3 regions of the Streptomyces sp. NBC_01384 genome follow, and region 2 is predicted to be linked to each of the others. Evidence: riboswitches for the same ligand, from Rfam matches in the RefSeq annotation. Region 2 holds a riboswitch; each other region holds the start of a gene.
The links. Region 2 has a riboswitch for cobalamin ahead of OG747_RS09940 (cobalamin biosynthesis protein). Riboswitches for the same ligand answer to the same signal wherever they lie in the genome.
Positions count from the first base shown of each region.

Region 1: it holds a riboswitch for cobalamin, as region 2 does, so the genes downstream of both, OG747_RS12935 (prenyltransferase/squalene oxidase repeat-containing protein) here and OG747_RS09940 (cobalamin biosynthesis protein) in region 2, are expected to answer to the same signal.
Region 3: it holds a riboswitch for cobalamin, as region 2 does, so the genes downstream of both, OG747_RS44120 (CbtB-domain containing protein) here and OG747_RS09940 (cobalamin biosynthesis protein) in region 2, are expected to answer to the same signal.

Region 1 is NZ_CP109559.1:2,851,475-2,858,460, forward strand. It holds gene OG747_RS12920 (aldehyde dehydrogenase) at 1-5, opposite strand, end outside; gene OG747_RS12925 (MBL fold metallo-hydrolase) at 202-1,239, shown strand; gene OG747_RS12930 (nuclear transport factor 2 family protein) at 1,306-1,809, shown strand; cobalamin riboswitch at 1,884-2,019, shown strand; gene OG747_RS12935 (prenyltransferase/squalene oxidase repeat-containing protein) at 2,130-3,416, shown strand; gene OG747_RS12940 (SCO2322 family protein) at 3,413-4,057, shown strand; gene OG747_RS12945 (energy-coupling factor transporter transmembrane component T) at 4,095-5,300, shown strand; gene OG747_RS12950 (ABC transporter ATP-binding protein) at 5,297-6,986, shown strand, end outside.
Region 2 is NZ_CP109559.1:2,212,597-2,219,582, reverse strand. It holds gene cobN (cobaltochelatase subunit CobN) at 1-1,871, opposite strand, end outside; gene OG747_RS09945 (cobyric acid synthase) at 1,868-3,400, opposite strand; gene OG747_RS09940 (cobalamin biosynthesis protein) at 3,397-4,353, opposite strand; cobalamin riboswitch at 4,452-4,597, opposite strand; gene OG747_RS09935 (hypothetical protein) at 4,730-4,954, opposite strand; gene OG747_RS09930 (anion permease) at 4,967-6,223, opposite strand; gene OG747_RS09925 (lysozyme) at 6,436-6,986, opposite strand, start outside.
Region 3 is NZ_CP109559.1:9,582,546-9,589,531, forward strand. It holds gene OG747_RS44095 (TetR/AcrR family transcriptional regulator) at 1-131, opposite strand, end outside; gene OG747_RS44100 (type 1 glutamine amidotransferase domain-containing protein) at 137-832, opposite strand; gene OG747_RS44105 (PadR family transcriptional regulator) at 1,028-1,591, opposite strand; gene OG747_RS44110 (nuclear transport factor 2 family protein) at 1,747-2,148, shown strand; gene OG747_RS44115 (histidine phosphatase family protein) at 2,413-2,991, opposite strand; cobalamin riboswitch at 3,112-3,276, shown strand; gene OG747_RS44120 (CbtB-domain containing protein) at 3,313-3,534, shown strand; gene OG747_RS44125 (CbtA family protein) at 3,560-4,321, shown strand; gene OG747_RS44130 (acyl-CoA dehydrogenase family protein) at 4,450-5,640, shown strand; gene OG747_RS44135 (aldo/keto reductase) at 5,714-6,421, opposite strand; gene OG747_RS44140 (fumarylacetoacetate hydrolase family protein) at 6,421-6,986, opposite strand, start outside.

The sequences.
Region 1 (6,986 bases), 640 kb from region 2:
GTCATGACCGACCGCCTCCCCGACGGGCTTCCCCGACACGTCATCCGCCGCTTCATCTGACGCTTCATCAGATAGGAGAACTGATACCAGGTCCCGCCGACGGAGTCCACGGGTGCGAGGTGAGCCCCAACGGTTGTTTTGGGCACCCATTGGAATGGGTTCTAGTTATAGTGGCCGGTACACGGCGATAGGTGGGAACCGATGACGCAGGTGACCGATCACGGCGGGGGCGTACGGTCCATCAAGGTCCCCATCCCCGACAACCCCCTGGGAACCACGCTGGTCCACCTCGTCGACACCGACCGGGGCCCTGTGCTGATCGACACCGGCTGGGACGACCCGACCTCCTGGGACACCCTCACCGCCGGGCTCACCGCCTGCGGCATCGCCGTCGCCGAGGTGCACGGCGTGGTCATCACCCACCACCACCCCGACCACCACGGTCTGTCGGGCAAGGTGCGGGAGGCCTCCGGGGCGTGGATCGCGATGCACGCGCTGGACACCGCGATCGTACGGCGGACGCGGGAGAACCGGCCCGAGCGCTGGTTCGCCTTCATGATGGACAAGCTGGTGGCCTCGGGCGCACCCGAGGAGCACGTGGCGCTCCTGCGCGAGGCGCGCACGACACGGCTCTCCACCGGCCTGCCCGCCTTCGCCCCCGCGCTCCCCGACCGCGAGATCGTCCCCGGCGAACTCCTCGACCTGGCGGGCCGGCGCCTGCGCGCGATCTGGACCCCCGGCCACACGCCGGGCCACGTCTGCCTCCACCTGGAGGAGACCCACCCGGCCGGGCTCCCCGGCCACGGCCGCCTCTTCTCCGGCGACCATCTGCTTCCGCGGATCACTCCGCACATCGGTCTGTACGAGGATCCGGACGACGCCACCGTCGCCGACCCCCTCGGCGACTACCTCGACGCCCTGGAGCGCGTCGGCCGGCTGAACCCGGCCGAGGTGCTCCCGGCCCACCAGCACGCCTTCACCGACGCGCCGGGCCGCGTACGGGAGTTGCTCGCGCACCACGAGGAGCGCCTCGCCGATCTCCTCTCCCTCCTCTCCACCCCTCTCACCGCCTGGCAGCTCGCCGAGCGCATGGAGTGGAACCGCCCCTGGGAGCAGATCCCCTTCATCTCAAGGAACATCGCGGTCTCGGAGGCCGAGGCCCATGTGCGCCGCCTGGTGAAGATGGGGCGCGCGGAGTCGGTGGCGGGCAGCGATCCGGTGACGTACGTGGCGCTGTAGCACGTGGACGTACGTGGGCTGGTAATCCGTTGGTGGCGGCGGCCCCGAGCTGATAGCAACGGTCCCATGATCCCCATGGAAGAACTTCTCGCCGAGCGCGCCTGCGAGCGGCTCGTCCTCGACCTCGTGCGCCGACTGGACCTGGGTGAACCGAGCACGGTCGCCGAGCTGTTCACCGAGGACGGCGTCTGGCAGTGGCCGGAGGGCGACCGGCTCGTCGAGGGGCGTGCGGCCCTGCGCGCGTACTTCGCCTCCCGCCCCGCCGACCGGCTCTCGCGGCGCGTCATGACGAACATCCTGGTCACCGTGGCCTCACCGACCCAGGCAAGTGCCACCTCGTACTTCACCACCTACCGCGTCGACGGCCACACCGGCGGCATGGTCCCGGCCGGACCTCCCGTTCAGATCGGCCTCCCCCACTCTCGGCTTCGCTCGAGCGGGGGGACCCCCATCGAAGACACCTTCCGCAAGGTCGGCGACACCTGGCTGCTCGCGTCCCGCACCCTGTTCCTGCCGTTCGGCGGACCCACCCCCGTCGTCGAACCCCGTCAGTCACCCCCGGCCGCGTAGTCGAGCCCCTCCTCGTACGCCATCCCGTGCGCCGACCTCGGCGAGCGGTTGCCGACCCCTCAGGCGATTCCTACGGGCGAGTACAGTAAGCAGGTCGTCATCGCCCCCGTACGCGGAGAAGCCGGTGCGATTCCGGCGCTGACCCGCAACCGTGAACCGCCCACGCCCTGTCGGGTGGTAAGCCGGATCGCCTCGTCCGGGACGTGACCGGCTCGTGCCATCGGCAGCCCGTCGGTGGCCGGCACCGTCGAGGTATACGGGGCCGGAGCCGCTCGGGCCAAGCCGTGCCCGGTGCTGCCCGGCTCCCCGCAGGGAGAGTCATGATTGTTCGCCGCAGCGCCGCGGTACTGGCCGCCACCGTAGCGATCGGTACGGCCCTGGCCCCGGCCGCCGTCGCCGAAGGCGTCTCGCCTTCACCCTCCCCATCAATACCCTCCGGCCTCTACGGCACCACCGACCCCACCTACGACGGCGTCTGGCGGCAGTCCCTCGCGCTGCTCGCCCAGCACACCGTCGGCGTGAAGCCCGCGGCCAAGGCCGTCGACTGGCTGGCCGGGCAGCAGTGCGCGACCGGCGCCTTCCCCGCGTACCGCGCCGACGCGACGGCGAAGTGCGACGCCAAGACGATGGTCGACACCAACAACACCGCGGCGGCCGTACAGGCCCTCACCGCGCTCGGCGGGCACGACGACGCGACGGGCAGGGCCGTCAGCTGGCTGAAGTCCGTGCAGAACAAGGACGGCGGCTGGGGCTACACGGCGGGCGGGGCGAGCGACGCGAACTCCACGTCCGTGGTGATCGGGGCGCTGGCCGCGGCGGGCGAGAAGCCCGGGAACGTGAAGTCCGGGAACGTGAAGTCCGGCGAGGGCAAGTCCCCGTACGACGTGCTGGTGAAGCTGTCGATCGCGTGCGACACCAAGACCGACGACGCGGGCGGCTTCGCCTACCAGCCCGACAAGCGGGGGAAACTCGCGGCGAACGCGGACGCGACGGCCGCGGCGGTGCTGGGCTCCCTCGGCAAGGGGTTCGTGACGACGGCCGCGAAGCCGCAGTCGTACGGCCACATCTGCGCGAACGAGGGGAAACTCACCCCGGACCTGGCGGCGCGCAATGGCGCGTCCTATCTCTACAACGCCCTGCTCAAGGTGCCCTACCTGAAGTCGGCGATGCCCGGCGCCAAGGACCAGCCCGACTACGGCAACACCGCGGACGCGGTCGTCGCGCTCGCCGCCGGGGGCTACGGCAAGTACACGAAGAGGCCCCTGGCCTGGCTGGAGAAGAACTCCGGCGCCTGGGCGGCGCAGGCCGGCCCGGCCGCATACGCCCAGCTCATCTTCGCCGCCCGCGCCACCGGCACGGACCCGCGTGACTTCGGCGGCGCGGACCTGGTCAAGCAGCTCAACGCGACGGGCCCGGCGGTGCGGTCGTACACCTACACGGCCACCACGCCCGAGCGGCACAAGAACGACGACAAGGCAGACGACAAGGGAGACGGCAAGGGAGACGGCAAGGGATTCGGCGTCTGGTGGACCGTCGGCGTCTGTCTCGTCGCCGGTATCGGCATCGGCTTCCTGATCAGCGCCCGCAAGAAGCAGCCGCAGCCGTGAGGCGGCGCGGCAGGGCGGCGTGGGTCCTGGCCCTGCTCCTCCTCGTGCTCGGCACGGCGGCGGGGCAGGCCCAGGCCGTCGGCTACCGCTACTGGTCCTTCTGGGACCTGACCGGCGGGAAGTGGACGTACGCGACGCAAGGGCCGTCGACCGCACGGCCGTCCGACGGCGACGTCGAGGGGTTCCGTTTCGCGGTGAGCGCGGACTCGCAGGACGCCTCGAAGCCGCGCGGAAACGCCGACTTCGCGTCCATCTGCGCCAAGACGCCCGCCCGGTCCGGCCGGAAGCGGGTGGCCCTGGTCATCGACTCCGGCACCACCGCGGACGCGCCGTCCGGCGAGATTCCGCCGACGCCGCGCACGGCCTGCGCCCGCGTCCCCACCGACGCGACAACCGCCGAGGCCCTCGCCACGGTCGCCACGCCCCTCCGCTACGACACCAACGCCCTCCTGTGCGCCATCGCGGGCTACCCCCGAACGGGCTGCGGCGACCAGGTCACGACCTCACACACCCCGAGTTCCGAGCCGGCCAAGGCCGAACCCACCCCTCACGGTCCGTCGGTGGGCCTCCTGGCAGGAATCGCCACGGTGGCCGTGCTGGGCGGTGCGGCCATCTGGCAGACACGCCGCCGCCGGTCCTGAAGCGGGGGTGAAAGCAATGACATCGGGGGTGAAGCCAATGACAACAGAGGACGCGACCCCAACAGGGGCGACTACGCCCACCGCACAGGCTGCCGCTGCCGCTGCCGTTCAAAGCCGGCGCCCACCGCACCGTCGTACCCGCGCCCCCAGAGCGACCCGCGCCAACACCCTCCCCCCAGCCACCTGGTGGATCTGGGCCCTTGGCCTGGGAACAGCCGCCTCCCGCACCACCAACCCCCTCCTCCTCACCCTCCTCATAGGCGTAGCCGGCTACGTGGTGGCCACCCACCGAACCGACGCGCCCTGGGCCCACTCCTACACCGCGTTCATCAAGCTCGGGCTCGCCGTCCTCACCATCCGCCTCGCCTTCGCCGTCCTCCTCGGCTCCCCCATCCCCGGCAGCCACCTCCTCGTCACGCTCCCCGAGGTCCCCCTCCCCCACTGGGCCCAAGGCATCCGCATCGGCGGCCGGGTCACCGCCGAGGGCCTGCTCTTCGCGCTGTACGACGGCCTGAAACTGGCCACGCTCCTCATCTGCGTAGGCGCGGCGAACGCCCTGGCCAACCCCGCGCGGCTGCTGAAGTCACTCCCCGGCGCCCTGTACGAGGCGGGCGTGGCGGTGGTCGTCGCGCTGACGTTCGCGCCGAATCTGATCGCGGACGTACAACGGCTCCGCGCCGCCCGCCGCCTGCGGGGCCGCCCCGACCGGGGCCTGCGCGGTCTGCTGCACGTGGGACTCCCGGTCCTGGAGGGCGCGTTGGAGCGCTCGGTCGCCCTCGCGGCGGCGATGGACGCCCGCGGCTACGGGCGGACCGCCGAGGTTGCGCCCATGGTCCGCCGTGCGAACACCGTCCTGACGCTGGGCGGCCTGCTGGGCGTCTGCGCGGGCACGTACGGAGTACTGACCGCCGAGGGCGGCAGCTACGGCCTGCCCGTGCTGCTCGCCGGACTGACCGCGACGCTCGGTGGCCTCCGGCTGGGCGGCCGCCGCTCACCCCGCACGCGCTACCGCCCGGAGGTGTGGGGCGTACGGGCCTGGCTGGTGGCGGGTTCCGGCGCCACCGTCGCGGCCGGGCTGATCGTCTCCGCCGCGTACGATCCCACGGCCCTGCGCCCCGGCGTCGTCCCCCTCGTGGCCCCCGCTCTCCCCCTCTGGCCGGCGGCGGCGATCCTGCTCGGCCTCCTCCCCGCCTTCACAGCCCCGCTCCCCAAAGACCCCTCCACTCCCCAGGAACCCTCATGATCCGCTTCGAGGATGTCTCCGTGACGTACGACGGAGCAGCCGAACCCACCGTCCGGGGCGTGGACTTCGAGGTCCCCGAAGGCGAACTGGTCCTGCTCGTCGGGCCCTCCGGCGTCGGCAAGTCCACCGTTCTCGGCGCGGTCAGCGGCCTCGTCCCCCACTTCACGGGCGGCACCCTGCGCGGCCGGGTCACGGTCGCGGGACGGGACACCCGTACCCACAAGCCCCGCGAACTCGCGGACGTCGTCGGAACGGTGGGCCAGGACCCGCTGTCCCACTTCGTGACGGACACGGTCGAGGACGAACTCGCGTACGGCATGGAGTCGTTGGGTCTGGCCCCGGCCGTGATGCGCCGTCGCGTCGAGGAGACTCTGGACCTGCTGGGCCTGGCGGACCTGCGCGAGCGCCCGATCGCCACGCTCTCCGGCGGCCAGCAGCAACGCGTGGCCATCGGCTCGGTCCTCACCCCGCACCCGAGGGTCCTGGTCCTCGACGAGCCCACGTCTGCCCTGGACCCTGCCGCCGCCGAAGAGGTCCTCGCCGTCCTGCAACGACTCGTCCACGACCTCGGCACCACCGTCCTGATGGCCGAGCACCGCCTCGAACGCGTCATCCAGTACGCCGACCAGGTCGCCCTCCTCCCCTCCCCGGGCGCCGCCCCGCTCCTCGGCACCCCGTCCGAGATCATGGCCGTCTCCCCGGTGTACCCGCCGGTGGTGGACCTGGGCCGGCTGGCCGACTGGTCCCCGCTCCCCCTCACGGTGCGCGACGCACGACGCAGGGCGGGGACCCTGCGGGAGCGACTCGCGAACCTCGTACCGGAGAGGACGCCCCCGGCGCCCGGCGTCGAACCTCCCCCGCCTCCCCAGCCACCCCTGCCTCCCCTGCCTCCCCTGCCTCCCCTGCCTCCCCCGTCGTCCCTCCCCCGCCGCCCCCGTCTCCTCCGCAAGCGCACCGCCGCAGCGACGCGCCCGGCACCCCCCGCGCAACCGGCCGCGGTCGACGCCCTCGCCGTCCGCCACGGCCACGTCGAAGCACTCCGGCGCGTCGACCTCACCGCCACCCCCGGCGAGATCATCGCGCTGATGGGCCGCAACGGCGCCGGGAAGTCCACCCTTCTCGGAACGCTGGTCGGGCTGGTCGAACCGGCGGCCGGCTCGGTCCGGGTCAGCGGTGTGATCCCGCGCCGGACACCGCCCCACGACCTCGTACGGCGCGTGGGCCTCGTACCCCAGGAACCACGGGATCTCCTGTACGCCGACACGGTGGCCGCCGAATGCGGGGCGGCCGACGTCGACGCGGGCGCCGAGCCCGGCACGTGTCGGGCCCTGGTGTCCGAGCTGCTGCCGGACATCGCCGACGGCACCCACCCCCGGGACCTCTCGGAAGGCCAGCGGCTGGCGCTCGCGCTGGCCGTCGTCCTGACGGCCCGCCCCCCGCTCCTGCTCCTCGACGAGCCGACCCGCGGCCTCGACTACGCGGCGAAGGCCCGCCTGATCATGATCCTGCGCGGCCTGGCCGCCGGGGGCCACGCCATCCTCCTGGCCACCCACGACGTGGAACTCGCCGCCGAGCTCGCGCACCGCGTCGTCGTCCTCGCGGACGGTGAGATCGTCGCCGACGGTCCCACGGCCGAGGTGGTCGTCGCGTCCCCGTCCTTCGCCCCGCAAGTCACGAAGGTGCTGG
Region 2 (6,986 bases):
ACATGCAGGTCGTGATGGAGTTCCGCAGCTCGCACCAGCGTCCAGATCTGGCTGCGCACGGCCGGCGCCTTGGTCGGGTCCAGGTCGGAGACCAGCGCGTACTCGTCGAGGAGCTGCTCCAGCTTCGCCAGATCGCCGTACGTGTCCGCGCGTGCCATCGGCGGTACGAGGTGGTCGACGACCGTGGCGTGGCCGCGCCGCTTGGCCTGGGTGCCCTCGCCGGGGTCGTTGACGATGAAGGGGTAGATCAGCGGGAGTTCGCCGAGGACGGCGTCCGGCGCGCAGCCGCCGCTGAGCCCGAGCCCCTTGCCCGGCAGCCACTCCATCGTGCCGTGCTTGCCCATGTGCACGATGGCGTCGGCGCCGAAGCCGCCCTCTGATGTCGCAGCCTCCAGCCACCGGTAGGCGGCCATGTAGTGGTGCGACGGGGGCATGTCCGGGTCGTGGTAGATCGCGATCGGGTTCTCGCCGAAGCCGCGCGGCGGCTGGATCATCACGACGACGTTCCCGAACCGGAGGGACGCCAGGACGATGTCGTCGCCGTCCACATACAGGCTGCCCGGCGGCTCGCCCCACGCCTCCAGCATCCCGTTGCGCAGTTCGGGGTCGAGCTTGTCGAACCAGGCCCGGTAGTCGGCGAGCGGCACGCGCGCGGGGGCGGCGGCGAGCTGCTCCTCGGTGAGCCATTCGACGTCGTGGCCACCGGCGTTGATGAGCCGGTGGATCAACTCGTCGCCGTTGTCGGGATGCCCTTCCACGGCGTACCCGGCGTCCCGCAGCGCGTCGAGCACCCGTACCGCCGACGCGGGCGTGTCCAGGCCGACCGCGTTGCCGACCCGCGAGTGCTTGGTCGGATAGGCGGTGAAGACGAGCGCGAGCTTCTTGTCCGCGTTCGGCTTGTGCTTCAGCCGGGCGTGCCGTACGGCGATCCCGGCGACGCGGGCGGCCCGCTCGGGGTCCGCGACGTACACCGGGACATCGTCAGGACCCTGCTCCTTGAAGGAGAAGGGGACCGTGATGAGGCGGCCGTCGAACTCCGGGATCGCGACCTGCATCGCCGCGTCCATGGGGGAGAGGGCGGCGTCCGACGCGTCCCAGGCACTCCTGGACGAGGTCAGGCAGAGTCCTTGCAGCACAGGGACATTCAGGTCGGCGAGCGCGCCGATGTCCCAGGCCTCCTCGTCGCCGCCGGCCGACGCCTGCGAGGCGTGCGTGCCGCCCGCCGCGAGCACGGTGGCGACCAGCGCGTCCGTCTTGCCGAGGATCTCGTACAGGCCCGCGTCCGCGCCGCGCAGCGAACCGCAGTACACGCCAAGGGCGTTGGCCCCCCGCGCCTCGATCGCGTCGCACAGCGTGTCGACGAAGGCGGTGTTGCCGGACAGTTGGTGCGCCCGGTAGAAGAGCACGCCGACGGTCGGGCGGCCCTCGATGAACGCGCGCTCGCCGTGGATGCCGTACTCCGGCATCTTCCGCGGCTCCTCGAAGCCCTCACCCGTGAGCAGCACGGTGTCGGAGAGGAACCGGGCCAGTTCGGCGAGGTTGTCCGGGCCGCCCTCGACGAGGTAGCGCAGCGCCTCGGCGACGACACCGGCGGGCACCGACGACTCGGCCATCAGCTCGGCGTCGGGCACGGACTCCCCGCCGAGCAGCACGGTGGGGATGCCCGAGGCCCTCAGCTTGTTCAGGCCTTCCTCCCAGGCGCGCTTGCCGCCCAGGAGCCGTACGACGGCGATGTCCACGCCCTCGACGAGGGACGGCAGTTCGCCCTCGACATCCACCCGGGTCGGGTTGCCGATCCGGTAGGGGGCGCCGGAGGCCCGGGCCGCCAGCAGATCGGTGTCGGCGGTCGACAACAACAACACTGTGCTCATGCGGGCGCTCCCGGTGGAATGAAAGGCAGTCCTTGCGGCGCGCCCGACTCGATGAGCCGCCACAGCGCGTCCGTGTCCGCGTGTTCCTCGATCAGATCGCCGAGCCGGTCGAGCTGCTCCTCGCGCAGCGCCGCGAACGACGTGTCGGCGGCCGGCACGAAGCGACGGCCCGCGGCGGCCGCCACCTCGCGCAGGAAGGCACGCCGGAATCCGTCCGACTCCAGCGAGCCGTGCCAGTGCGTGCCCCAGACGGCACCGACCCGGCACCCGTCCAAACTGTGTCCATTGCCATCGGAGATGAACGCGTCGCCGCCCGTGACATCGGCGACGCCGTGGTGGATCTCGTACCCCTCGACGTACTCGCCGAGTGCCTCCCCGACGGGCCGGGTGAGGGTCTTCTCGCGCGCGAACCGCACCCGTACGGGGAGGAGTCCGAGCCCCTCGACATACCCCGCTCGCGATTCGACCTCGTCCTCGATGTGCTCGCCGAGGATCTGGAAGCCACCGCAGATGCCCAGCACGGGCCGCCCCTCGGCCGCCCTGCGCTCGATGGCGTCCGTGAGGCCGCGCGTCCGCAGCCACTCCAGCGCCTTCACCGTCCCCCGGGTTCCGGGGACGACGACGAGGTCGGCGTCGGCCAGTTCCTCGGCGCGGTCCACGAACCGCACGACGACACCCGGCTCGGCGGCCAGCGCGTCCACGTCCGTGAAGTTGGACATGAGCGGGATCGCGCAGACGGCGACCCGCAGCACGTCCTCGCCGACGAGGGCGGTCACTCGGGACTCCCGGACCGCTCCCCGCAACGACACCCGCAGCCCGTCCTCCTCGTCGATGCCGAGGCCGTGCTGGAAGGGCAGGACGCCGTACGTCCGCCGCCCGGTGAGGCCGTGGAGCATGTCGAGTCCCGGCTCCAGCAGGGAGACATCCCCCCTGAACTTGTTGACGAGGAATCCGGCGACGAACTCCTGGTCCTCGCGCGACAGCAGCGCGACCGTCCCGAAGAACGAGGCGAACACACCCCCGCGGTCGATGTCGCCGACGACGAGCACGGGCAGCCGCGCATTGCGCGCGATCCCCATGTTCACGATGTCGGTCCGCCGCAGATTGATCTCGGCAGGACTGCCGGCCCCCTCACAGATCACCGCGTCATACGTGCCCCGCAACTCGGCGAGGCAGTCCAGGACGGTGGTGAGGAGGGCTTCCTGCCGCCCCCCGTGGTAGCCGCGCGCGGTCATCTCACCCACGGGCTTGCCCATGAGCACGACCTGACTGCTGCGGTCGCTGCCCGGCTTGAGCAGTACGGGGTTCATGAGCGCGGTCGGCTCCACGCGGGCGGCCTGCGCCTGCATGGCCTGCGCCCGCCCGATCTCGGCGCCCTCGCGTGTCACGAACGAGTTCAGGGACATGTTCTGCGCCTTGAAGGGCGCGACCTTGACGCCCTGCCGCACCAGCCACCGGCAGATCCCGGCGGTCACGACGCTCTTGCCGGCGTCGGAGGTGGTGCCGGCGACGAGCAGACCGCCGCTCATGACGTACGCCCCTTCCTGAGAAGCCTCTTTGTCATCAGCCGTCCGGCGGCACTCACGCCGAGCGCGAGCCAGCTCACGCGCCGCGACAGCCGTACGGCCCGTTCGATGTCGTCGACGTGGACGGCGCGCCCGGCACCATTGAGCACCGGCCGGTGCTCGACCCGCCCGCCGTAGGCGAGGGTCCCGCCGAGGCGTACCCCGAGCGCCCCCGCGAACGAGGCCTCCACGGGCCCGGCGTTGGGACTCGGGTGCTTGCCCGCGTCGGCGCGCCAGGCTCGTAGCGCCCCCCGAGGACTGTCACCCGCGAGGGCGGCGAGCACGGCGGTGAGGCGTGCCCCAGGCCACCCGGCGACGTCGTCGAGCCGCGCGGAGGCCCACCCGTACCGCCGGTACTTGGGGGACTTGTGCCCGACCATCGCGTCGAGCGTGTTCACGGCACGGAAGGCGACCAGCCCGGGCACTCCCCCCACGGCCCCCCACACCAACGCACCCACCACCGCGTCGGAGGTGTTCTCGGCGACGGACTCGACGACGGCGCGCGCGATTCCAGCGGCGTCGAGGGCCTGGGGATCCCGCCCGCACAGATGCGGCAGCCGCTCCCGGGCCGTCTCGGTCTCCCCGTCGGCGAGGGCGTCACCGATCGCCCGGGCCTCCCGCCCGAGGGTGGTGCCCCCGACGACGGTCCAGGTGGCGGCGGCGGTCAGCGCGACGGAAGCGGTGCGGGAGGGACGTACGGCTCGGGAAGCGACGGCGGCGAGCCCGGCGGCACCGCCCACACACACGGCGGTGTGCAGTGCGCCCCACCCACGGTGGTCCCGCCACAGCACCCGCTCCACGGTTCCCGCGGCCCGCCCGAACGCGGCGACCGGATGCCCCCGGTGGGGATCGCCGAGCAGCAGATCGCCGAGGAGCCCGGCGGCGGCGCCGTACGCGAAGACGCGATCGGCACGCACCGGGTCAGCCGACCGTCAGATCGGGTGGAACCGTCGCTCGCAGGGCACTTGGGCAGCCGCGCATGGCGTTATGTCCTCACTCAGGGTGTCCACGCCCTGGTTCGACGAGACCGGCGGTGAGAGTTCCTGGCTCACGGGGACTTCCTTCCCCGGTGACAGTGGCGGGACCGCGCCGGATTCACACCGGCTTCCTCTCATGTCGCCGTACTTGGCTCCGGCAGTCCACCACGGGGTGAGAACGGCCGTCAACTTGCTGTTGACCTGCGTGGGGAGAGTGTGCGAAGGCCCACATACGAGTGGGGTGCGGGACGGTGATCCGTCTCGCACCCCACGCGAAGTGATGCCTGTTTTGGGTTACTTGCCCGGTGTCTGTGGGCTACTTCCCGACGATCAGATAGATGCCGTACGCGACCGCCGCCGCGCACGACGCGAAGCAGACGTAGGCGCCGGTGACCGCGAGGGCGGCGGAGCCGCTCTGAGCGGATGCCGACTCGCGCTTGGAGAGGCCGACGATGCCGAGGGTGAAGAGGCCGACGAGGCCGACGGTGGTCAGGAGGCTGACTCCGAAGACGGAGCCGAGGGCTGCCCAGTCGATGTGCATGCTGTTCTTTCCTTACACCGTGGCCGGGCGGGTGGGCTCCGCGTCCGGGGACGGGATGGTGGTCTTCAGTTCGCCGGACGGGTCGCCGGACAGGTCGCCGGTGACGGGGCCCGCGGGGGGCGGGGTGACCGCGGCGATCGCGGTGGTGACGACGCCCGCGGGCTCGGTGTCGACCTCGTTGACGTTGTCGACGGTGACCGGCTGACGGCGGGACAGCTTCCAGATGGTGCCGGCGCCGGCGACGAGCAGCGCGCCGGTGAGGACGATGCCCCACGTGCCCTGCTTGGTCAGGAACTCGGCGCAGGCACCGGCCAGGCCGGCGGCCGGCAGGGTCAGGCCCCAGGCGACGAACATCCGGGTCGCGGTCGACCAGCGGACCACGCCGCCCTTGCGGCCGAGGCCCGAGCCCATCACGGCGCCGGAGCAGACCTGGGTGGTGGAGAGGGAGAAGCCGATGTGCGAGGAGGCCAGGATGGCCGTCGCGGCGCTGGTCTGGGCGGCGAAGCCCTGCGGCGGCGCGAGGTCGGTGAGGCCCTTGCCCAGGGTGCGGATGATGCGCCAGCCGCCCAGGTAGGTGCCGAGCGCGATGGCCGTACCGGCGGAGACGATGACCCACATCGGGGGGTTCGAGCCGGGGGCGATGACGCCGCCGGTGACCAGGGCCAGGGTGATGACGCCCATCGTCTTCTGGGCGTCGTTCGTGCCGTGGGCCAGCGAGACCAGGCCGGCGGAGGCGATCTGGCCGGCGCGGTAGCCCTTGGCGGTCGCCTTCTCGTCGGTGCGGCTGCCGATCCTGTACGTCAGCCGGGTGGCCAGCATCGCGGCGAGTCCGGCCACGATGGGCGCGGCGACCGCGGGGATCAGCACCTTGGTGACGACGGTCGAGCCGTTCACCGACGACCAGCCGGCCGACATGACCGCGGCGCCGATCAGGCCACCGAAGAGAGCGTGGGAGGAACTGGAGGGCAGGCCCAGGAGCCAGGTCAGCAGATTCCAGAGGATGGCGCCGACGAGCGCCGCGAAGATCACCTGGACGCGAATGCCCTCTTCATTGATGATCCCGCCGGAGATCGTCTTGGCGACCTCCACAGAGAGGAACGCGCCGACGAGGTTCAGCACGGCGGCCATGGCCACCGCCGTCTTGGGCTTCAGGGCGCCGGTCGAGATGGTCGTCGCCATCGCGTTGGCAGTGTCGTGGAAACCGTTCGTGAAATCGAACACGAGAGCGGTGACGATCACGATTCCGAGGAGGAGCGTGATGTGTTCCATTTACCCAGGCTTCTCTTTGATGTCAGTGGCAGGTGGACCGTAGGCAACCTGGGTGAACGGAAGGTGAACTGAGGCGGGCTTAGGGGTGTATCAAACAGTGGATCGCCCCTCCGCTTGTGTCGATCTCTGTCGCGGAGGGACGGTCGGAAGGTTCGAACGAAGGCGGAATTTCGAGTTCCGGAGGGGGTTTTCAAGGGGTCTCGCGTGGAGTGCTAGCCCTTCGCGAACTGCTGGAGCCGGGCCATGGACCCGTTGAAGAGATTCTGGTCACCCGGGAGCGTGCCGCTGTTGTCGTACTGCCAGAACGTCCACGCCGACCAGCCGGCCGGCAGCGTGCCCGCGTCCTTCGAGTCGTAGCGGGCGAGCCACAGGGCATGGTTCGCGGCGAAGGCGCGGCTGCCGCCGGTGCAGGTGTTCCACCAGTGTGTGGTCGTGTAGATGACCGGGCGGCGGCCGGTCTCCCGTTCGAGCTCGTCGCTGAACGCCTGGATCCAGCTCACGAGCTTGGCCTTGCTCAGGCCGTAGCACTTGTGCTTCTTGTCGTACGGGTTGTACTCGATGTCGAGCGCCGGCGGCAGCGTCCGGCCGTCCGCGCTCCAGGCGCCGCCGTTGCGCACGAAGTACGCGGCCTGGGTGGCGCCGGACGACTTGTCCGGCGCCGCGAAGTGGTAGGCGCCGCGGAGTATGCCCGCGTCCCGAGCCCCCTCGTACTGCCGGCCGAAGTAGGGGTTGCGGTAGGTGTGGGACTCGGTGGCCTTCACAT
Region 3 (6,986 bases), 7.4 Mb from region 2:
TACTGGTAGACCGCAGACCGGGACACGCCCACGGTGGAGGCGATGTCGTCCATCGTCGTGCGCCGAACGCCGTACCTGGTCAGGCAGTCGTAGGCGGCGTCGAGGACCTCGTCGAGCCGGTCAGTGCCCATGGAGGTCAGGCCAGCTTCATCAGCAGTTCGGCCGCGAGAGGGGCGGAGGAGGCCGGGTTCTGGCCGGTGACCAGGTTGCGGTCGACGACCACCTTGGGGGCCCACGGCTCGCCCTCCTGGAAGTCCACACCCGCCTCGACGAGCCGGTCCTGCAGCAGCCACTTGGCCTTGTCGGCGAGACCGGCCTGCGTCTCCTCGACGTTGGTGAACCCGGAGACCTGGTAGCCCGCGAAGGCGTTGGTACCGTCCTCCTTCGTCGCGGCGAGCAGCGCGGCCGGGGCGTGGCACACCACACCGAGCGGCTTGCCCGACTCCAGCGCGAGGGTGAGCAGCCGGCCGGAGTCCGCGTTGACCGCGAGGTCCTCCATCGGTCCGTGGCCGCCGGGGTAGAAGACGGCCGCGTAGTCGTCCAGGTCGACCTCCTCCAGCTTGATCGGCTGCTGGAGTTCGGCCATCGAGGTGAGGACGCGCGCGATCCGGTCGGCGCCTTCCTGGCCGCCGTTGACCTCGGGCGCCAGGCTCCCCCGGTCCACGGTCGGCACGACGCCGCCCGGCGTGGCGACGACGACCTCGTGGCCCGCGGCCTTGAACGCCTCGTACGGGGCGACGGCCTCCTCGGCCCAGAAGCCGGACGGGTGCCGGGTGCCGTCGGCGAGCGTCCAGTGGTCGACGCCGGTGATCACGAAGAGAATCTTCGACATGGTGCGTTTCTCCCGGGGGTAATGGGGGGCGGGGCGTTCCTGTTCGTTCCTGTCGCGCGCCCTGACACTCTGGACCCAGATCGTCAGGGCGACGATGTCCTCGACGGTATGCGGGCCAGGCATAGGTGACCAATAGGGAGCCCGGGCAGAGCCATAGGACATCCAATGGACCCTCGGGAACACCCGATGCGAGGTCTAGCGCGGCACGGCGGCGCGCCGCTCCAGGACACGCAGAGCCTCTTCGGCCCAGCGGATGATCTCCCGCTCGAAGGCGCGTCCGGCCATCAGCGTCAGATAGGGGCCGACGCGCTCGGCTCCGGCCAGATAGTCGTCCTCGCCGCGCCCGTCGAGGAGCCGGGCCCGTATCCGGTCGTAGCGGGCCAGTTTGGCGCGGGCCCACTCCAGCCGCTCGGTGATCGCCGCCCGCACGGCCTGCTCGTCCCCCTCGTCCACGGCATAGACCTTGACCATCAACTCGTCGCGGATCGCGGTGGGTTTCGGCGGCTCGGCCGTAAAGTCCCGCAGCGCGGCGCGGCCCGCGTCGGTGAGCGAGAAGATCCGCTTGTTCGGCCTCCGCTCCTGCTGGACGAGCCGGGCCTCGATGAGTCCCTCGGCCGCCATCCGGTCGAGTTCCCGGTACAGCTGCTGCGGGGTCGCCATCCAGAAGTTGGCCACCGAGGCGTCGAACCCCTTGGCCAGGTCGTATCCCGACGCCTCGCCCTCCAGAAGCGCGGCGAGGACCGCGTTGCGCAATGCCATGGTCCCAGGCTAGACGGGGAACACCTCCATGACTAATCTGTTCCGCACCTAATCAATTAGTTGAGTATCAGCTATCAGGTACCAGAGATCAGCATCAGCATCAGCATCAGTTTCAGTATCAGACTCAGTTATCAGAGATGAGAGGTGGGACTCGGATGCACCCCTTCCGGAAGGCCGTGGAGGAGGGCGACCTCGCCGCGATCGAGGACATGCTGGCCGACGACGTCGTGTTCACCAGCCCCGTCGCCTTCAAGCCGTACCCGGGCAAGGCGATCACCGCGGCGATCCTGCGCGGCGTCTCCCGCGTCTTCACCGACTTCCGCTACGTACGCGAGATCGCCGGTGCCGACGGCCGTGACCACGCGCTGGTCTTCACCGCGAAGGTGGGCGACAAGGAACTCAACGGCTGCGACTTCCTGCACTTCGACGAGGACGGCAGGATCGACGACCTGATGGTGATGGTCCGCCCGCTCTCGGCGGCCCATGCGCTCTCCGAGGCGATGGGCGCGCAGTTCGAACAGATCTCACGGGAGGCGGCGGAGGCGACGGGCGCGTAGCCGGCGCCCGCTCGCGCCTGCGAACCGGGCAGCCGTCCAGCAGGCGCGGCCGCTGCCGGCGTTTCCGGCCCACGGTGCTCGGCCCGGGAACTCGTCCGTGACGCTGCGGGTTTGACGCGCTCTCCTTCGGCTACCCGCGCGTCGCGGCGACGGCGAGTGCCCCGGTGCGCGGGGCAGCGCGAAGGCCTGCCGTGAGTGTGCCCCGGCCCGCACGGACTTCCTCGCGACGCTGAGCCGCGCACCCGGGCACCGTCTCGGACCGGTTCACGCCGGCTCCGCGAGCGGCCGTCCGGCCCGTACGTTCCAGCGCCCCGCGCGGCCGCTGAACTCCGTGGCGGTCAGGGGCGGCACGTCGACCCGCCAGAATGCCGACTCCGGCGCCCCCAACACCCGAACCACCAGAGCCCGTACGACCTCCGGCTCGACCACGGCCACGGTCCGGCCCGTGAACTCCGCGGCCGTATCGAGGCGGCCCGCCACCCTCTCGCAGAACGCCCGCACCGACTCACCGCCGTGCGGCGCCGCACCGGGATCGGCCAGCCACCGGGCCACCGCCTCCGGCTCCTTCGCGCTGACCTCCTCCAGGGTCGCGCCACGCCAGCGGCCCACGTCCAGAGGGGCCAACTCCCATGCGTCCACCACCGCGTCGAGGCCCAGCGCGTCCGCGGTCTCGCGGCACCGGACAGTGGGGGAGACCCACAGCCGCTCCGCGTCGGGCACCGCACCCGCGGCCGCCCGCGCGAGCCGCAGTCCGGCGGCGTCGACCCGGCCTCCCTCGTCGAAGCGGGCCTCGCGCAGCGCCGCGCTGATCGCGGCTGAGATCAAGATCACTCGGCTTGTCATACGTCCACTCTCGCGTGCTGGTGCGGTCTTCCGTGACCAGAATCCTTGCCGGGCAAGGGAAGCCGGTGCCGCCCCCGGCCGCAGGGCGCACGTCGTCTCTCTTTATGCGCTCTTGGCCGGAGCCCGGCTTCGCGGTACGGTCTCGACGATATTGACGACGGTTCGGCGGAAGTCCGGTGGGAATCCGGCACGGTCGCGCCACTGTAAGCCCAGCACGAACCACTCCCGCCAGGGGTGGTGGAGGTCGAGCAAGTCAGACCCGCGGCCGTCGTCCTGTGCACCACCAAGATGGGACGCGAGTTCCCCAGGAGGTTCTGCCCCATGGCGCAGTCCGTCGCTCAGCCGACCGTTACCCCCACCGCCGTTCCCGCGAAGCTGCCGATCGGTGCGATCGCCCCCTGGGCGGTCTTCTTCGGCATCCTGATGCTGGTCCTGCTCTACTTCGTCGGCGCCGAACAGGGCGCCACCTCCCTCGTGTCCGGCGAGAACGTCCACGAGTGGGTCCACGACGCCCGCCACCTGCTCGGCTTCCCCTGCCACTGACGGCGACGCGGAAACGCACGAGCACATGAACTCGGCAACCGTAAGAAACCTTCTGGTGCGTGGCATGCTCGCGGGTCTCGCCGCGGGCCTGCTCGCCCTGGTCGTCGCCTACTTCCTGGGTGAGCCGCGCGTGGACTCGGCCATCGCCTACGAGGATGCGCACACGCACGAGCACGGCATGGAAGCCGTCAGTCGCACGATGCAGTCCACCGGCGGCCTGGCCACCGGTGTCCTCGTCTACGGGGTCGCGTTCGGCGGTATCGCCGCCCTCGCGTACTGCTTCGCGCTCGGCAGGATCGGCCGTTTCGGGCCGCGCGCGAGCGCGCTGCTCCTGTCGGCCGCGGGCCTGCTCGCCGTCTATGTCGTGCCGTTCCTGAAATACCCCGCCAACCCGCCGTCCGTCGGCGACCCCGACACCATCGGCAAGCGCACGACCCTGTACTTCCTCATGATGGTGCTCAGCGTGCTGCTCGCCGTCGCCGCCGTCATCCTGGGCAAGCGCCTCGCGCCGCGCCTGGGCAACTGGAACGCGACGCTGGCGGCGGGCGCGTTCCTCGTCCTCGCCATCGGGCTCGCGTACGCGTTCCTGCCGGCCGTGAACGAGGTCCCGAAGGACTTCTCCGCCACCCTGCTCTGGCAGTTCCGCCTCGCGGCACTGGCCATCCAGCTGACCCTGTGGACCGCCTTCGGGCTCGTCTTCGGGTTCCTGGCGGAGCGGGTGCTGTCCCCGAAACCGGCCACGGTGAAGAAGGAGGTCGCCCCGGAGGCAACCCCCGTCGCCCACTGAGCGGGTGGAGAAGGGCGGGCCCGGACGTCCGGGCCCGCCCTTCTCGTACGTCCTCGGCATTCCCAATTTCTGAAACACGTTCTACGGTGTGCGCCGTCAGGTCCGGCCTTGGGGAGCCAGGAGGCGCCGTGCATCTCGAATACACGCCAGAGCAGCAGCGGCTGCGGACCGAACTGCGCGGCTACTTCGCCGAGTTGGTGCCCGACCATGCGTACGCCCGGTATGGCGACCCGGCGGCCCAGAAGCGGTTCTACCGCGAGACGATCCGGCGGCTCGGCACGGACGGCTGGCTCGGGGTGGGCTGGCCCAAGGAGTACGGCGGGCGGGGGCTGACCCCGCTGGAGCAGTTCATCTTCTTCGATGAAGCCGCCCAGGCGGGCGTACCACTGCCCCTGATGGCGCTGAACACCGTCGGCCCGACGATCATGCAATTCGGCACCGAGGAGCAGAAGGAGTACTTCCTGCCCAAGATCCTCTCCGGCGAGATCGACTTCGCGATCGGCTACAGCGAGCCCGACGCGGGCACCGACCTGGCGGCGCTCAAGACCAAGGCCGTACGGGAGGGCGACGAGGCCACCGGGCACTACATGGTCAACGGGCAGAAGATCTGGACCACCAACGGCGACACGGCGGACTGGGTCTGGCTGGCGGTGCGCACCGACCCGGACGCCCCGCCGCACAAGGGCATCACCATGCTCCTCGTGCCGACCTCCGACCCCGGCTACTCCTGCACCCTCATCAACACCCTCGCCTCGCACGACACCACCGCCAGCTACTACGAGAACATCCGCGTCCCCGTCTCCCGCCGGGTCGGCGAGGAGAACAAGGGCTGGCGACTGATCACCAACCAGCTCAACCATGAGCGGGTCACCCTCGCCGCGCACGGCACCATGGCGATCCGCGCCCTGCACGACGTCCAGCGCTGGGCCATGGAGACCAAACTCGCCGACGGCCGTCGCGTCGCCGACCTCCCCTGGGTACGCCGCCGCCTCGCCCGGACCCACACCAAGCTCGACGCCATGAAGCTTCTGAACTGGCAGATGGTGAACGCCGTCCAGGAGGGAACCCTCACCCCGCAGGACGCCTCCGCGGTCAAGGTGTACGGCTCCGAGGCGCGCCGGGACGCGTACGCCTGGCTCATGGAGATCGTCGCCGCACCCGGTGTGCTCCAGGAGGGCTCGGCGGGTGCGGTCCTGCACGGCGAGCTGGAACGCGGCTACCGCTCGGCGGTGATCTTCACCTTCGGCGGCGGGAACAACGAGATCCAGCGCGAAATCATCTCGTGGATCGGGCTGGGGATGCCGAGGGTACGGCGTTAACCTGAGTTGGCACAAAAGAGGGCTGGTTGGCACCAAGATCGCCGTTGGTTCTCAGAGATGACGGCGCATCACTTCAATGCATTCCGCGCGGGCGGCCGTTGATCGGTCGCGGGGGTAGGCGGAGCCGAGGTTCATCCCCTCGTCGGTCCTGATGGGCGGCTGCTGGGCGGCCGGCGACAAGTGTGCAGTCGAGGTCGGTCTCGGTGACGAAGCGGGTGAGCATCGCCGTCTGGTTCATGCCCGCGCCGATCGCCCGGACCGCTCCCTGGTCGCGCAGCCGGGCCAGTGCCGGGTACGCCCCCGTGACCGCGTCCTCCCAGTGGTCGTCCGGGTCGTGGATCAGGACCGTGTCGAAGGCTTCGAGACCGGACCGCTCAAGGCTCTCGGCGAGCGAACGGTAGACGCCCTCGGCGCTGTAGTCGCGCACCCGGACCAGCCCGCGTTCGCCGTGGAACGCCTCGTCCCCGAGGGCGGCGTCGCCCGGCACAAGCAGCCGTCCCACCTTTGTGGACACGGTGAACTCGGCGCGCGGGCGGCCGGTGTCGGCGAGGAAGGATCCCAGCCGCCGTTCCGCGAGCCCGGCGCCGTAGTGCGGGGCGGTGTCGAAGTACCGGACACCGGCCGTCCAGGCGGCGTCGAGCGTGGCGGTGGCCTGCTCGTCGCCGACCGCCGAGAACAGCCCGGCCAGCGGTGCGGTGCCCAGGCCGATACGGCTGACGGTGGCCCCGGAGCGGCCGAGCGGGACGCGCTCGGTGAACCAGGGCAGGCGCGCGGAGGTCATCAGGCCTGTCCGAGGACGTGCCGCTGGCGGCCGAGCCGGTCGATCTCCACCTCGACCACGTCACCGGCGCCCAGATAGGGGAAGTCGTTGGCGCCGAAGGCCACGCCGGCCGGGGTGCCGGTGCTGATCACGTCTCCGGGGTCCAGCACCATGAACTGGCTCAGGTACCAGACGATGTGGCGCACCCCGAAGATCATGTTCTTGGTGTGGCCGTCCTGGCGCAGTTCGCCGTTGACCCACAGTCGCATGGCCAGCCCCTGCGGGTCGCCGGTCTCGTCGGGGGTGACCAGCCAGGGGCCGAGCGGGTTGAAGGTCTCGCAGGATTTGCCCTTGTCCCACTGCCCGCCCCGCTCGTGCTGGAAGGCCCGCTCGGTGACGTCGTCGGCGATCGCGTAGCCCGCGATGACGTCGTCGGCCGCCTCCGGCGAGCCCAGGTAGCGCGCCGTGCGGCCGATGACCACGGCGAGTTCGATCTCGTAGTCCGTCTTCTCACTGGTGCGCGGTACGAGCACGGTGTCGTCGGGGCCGACGACCGTGTTGGCAGCCTTCATGAAGACGACCGGTT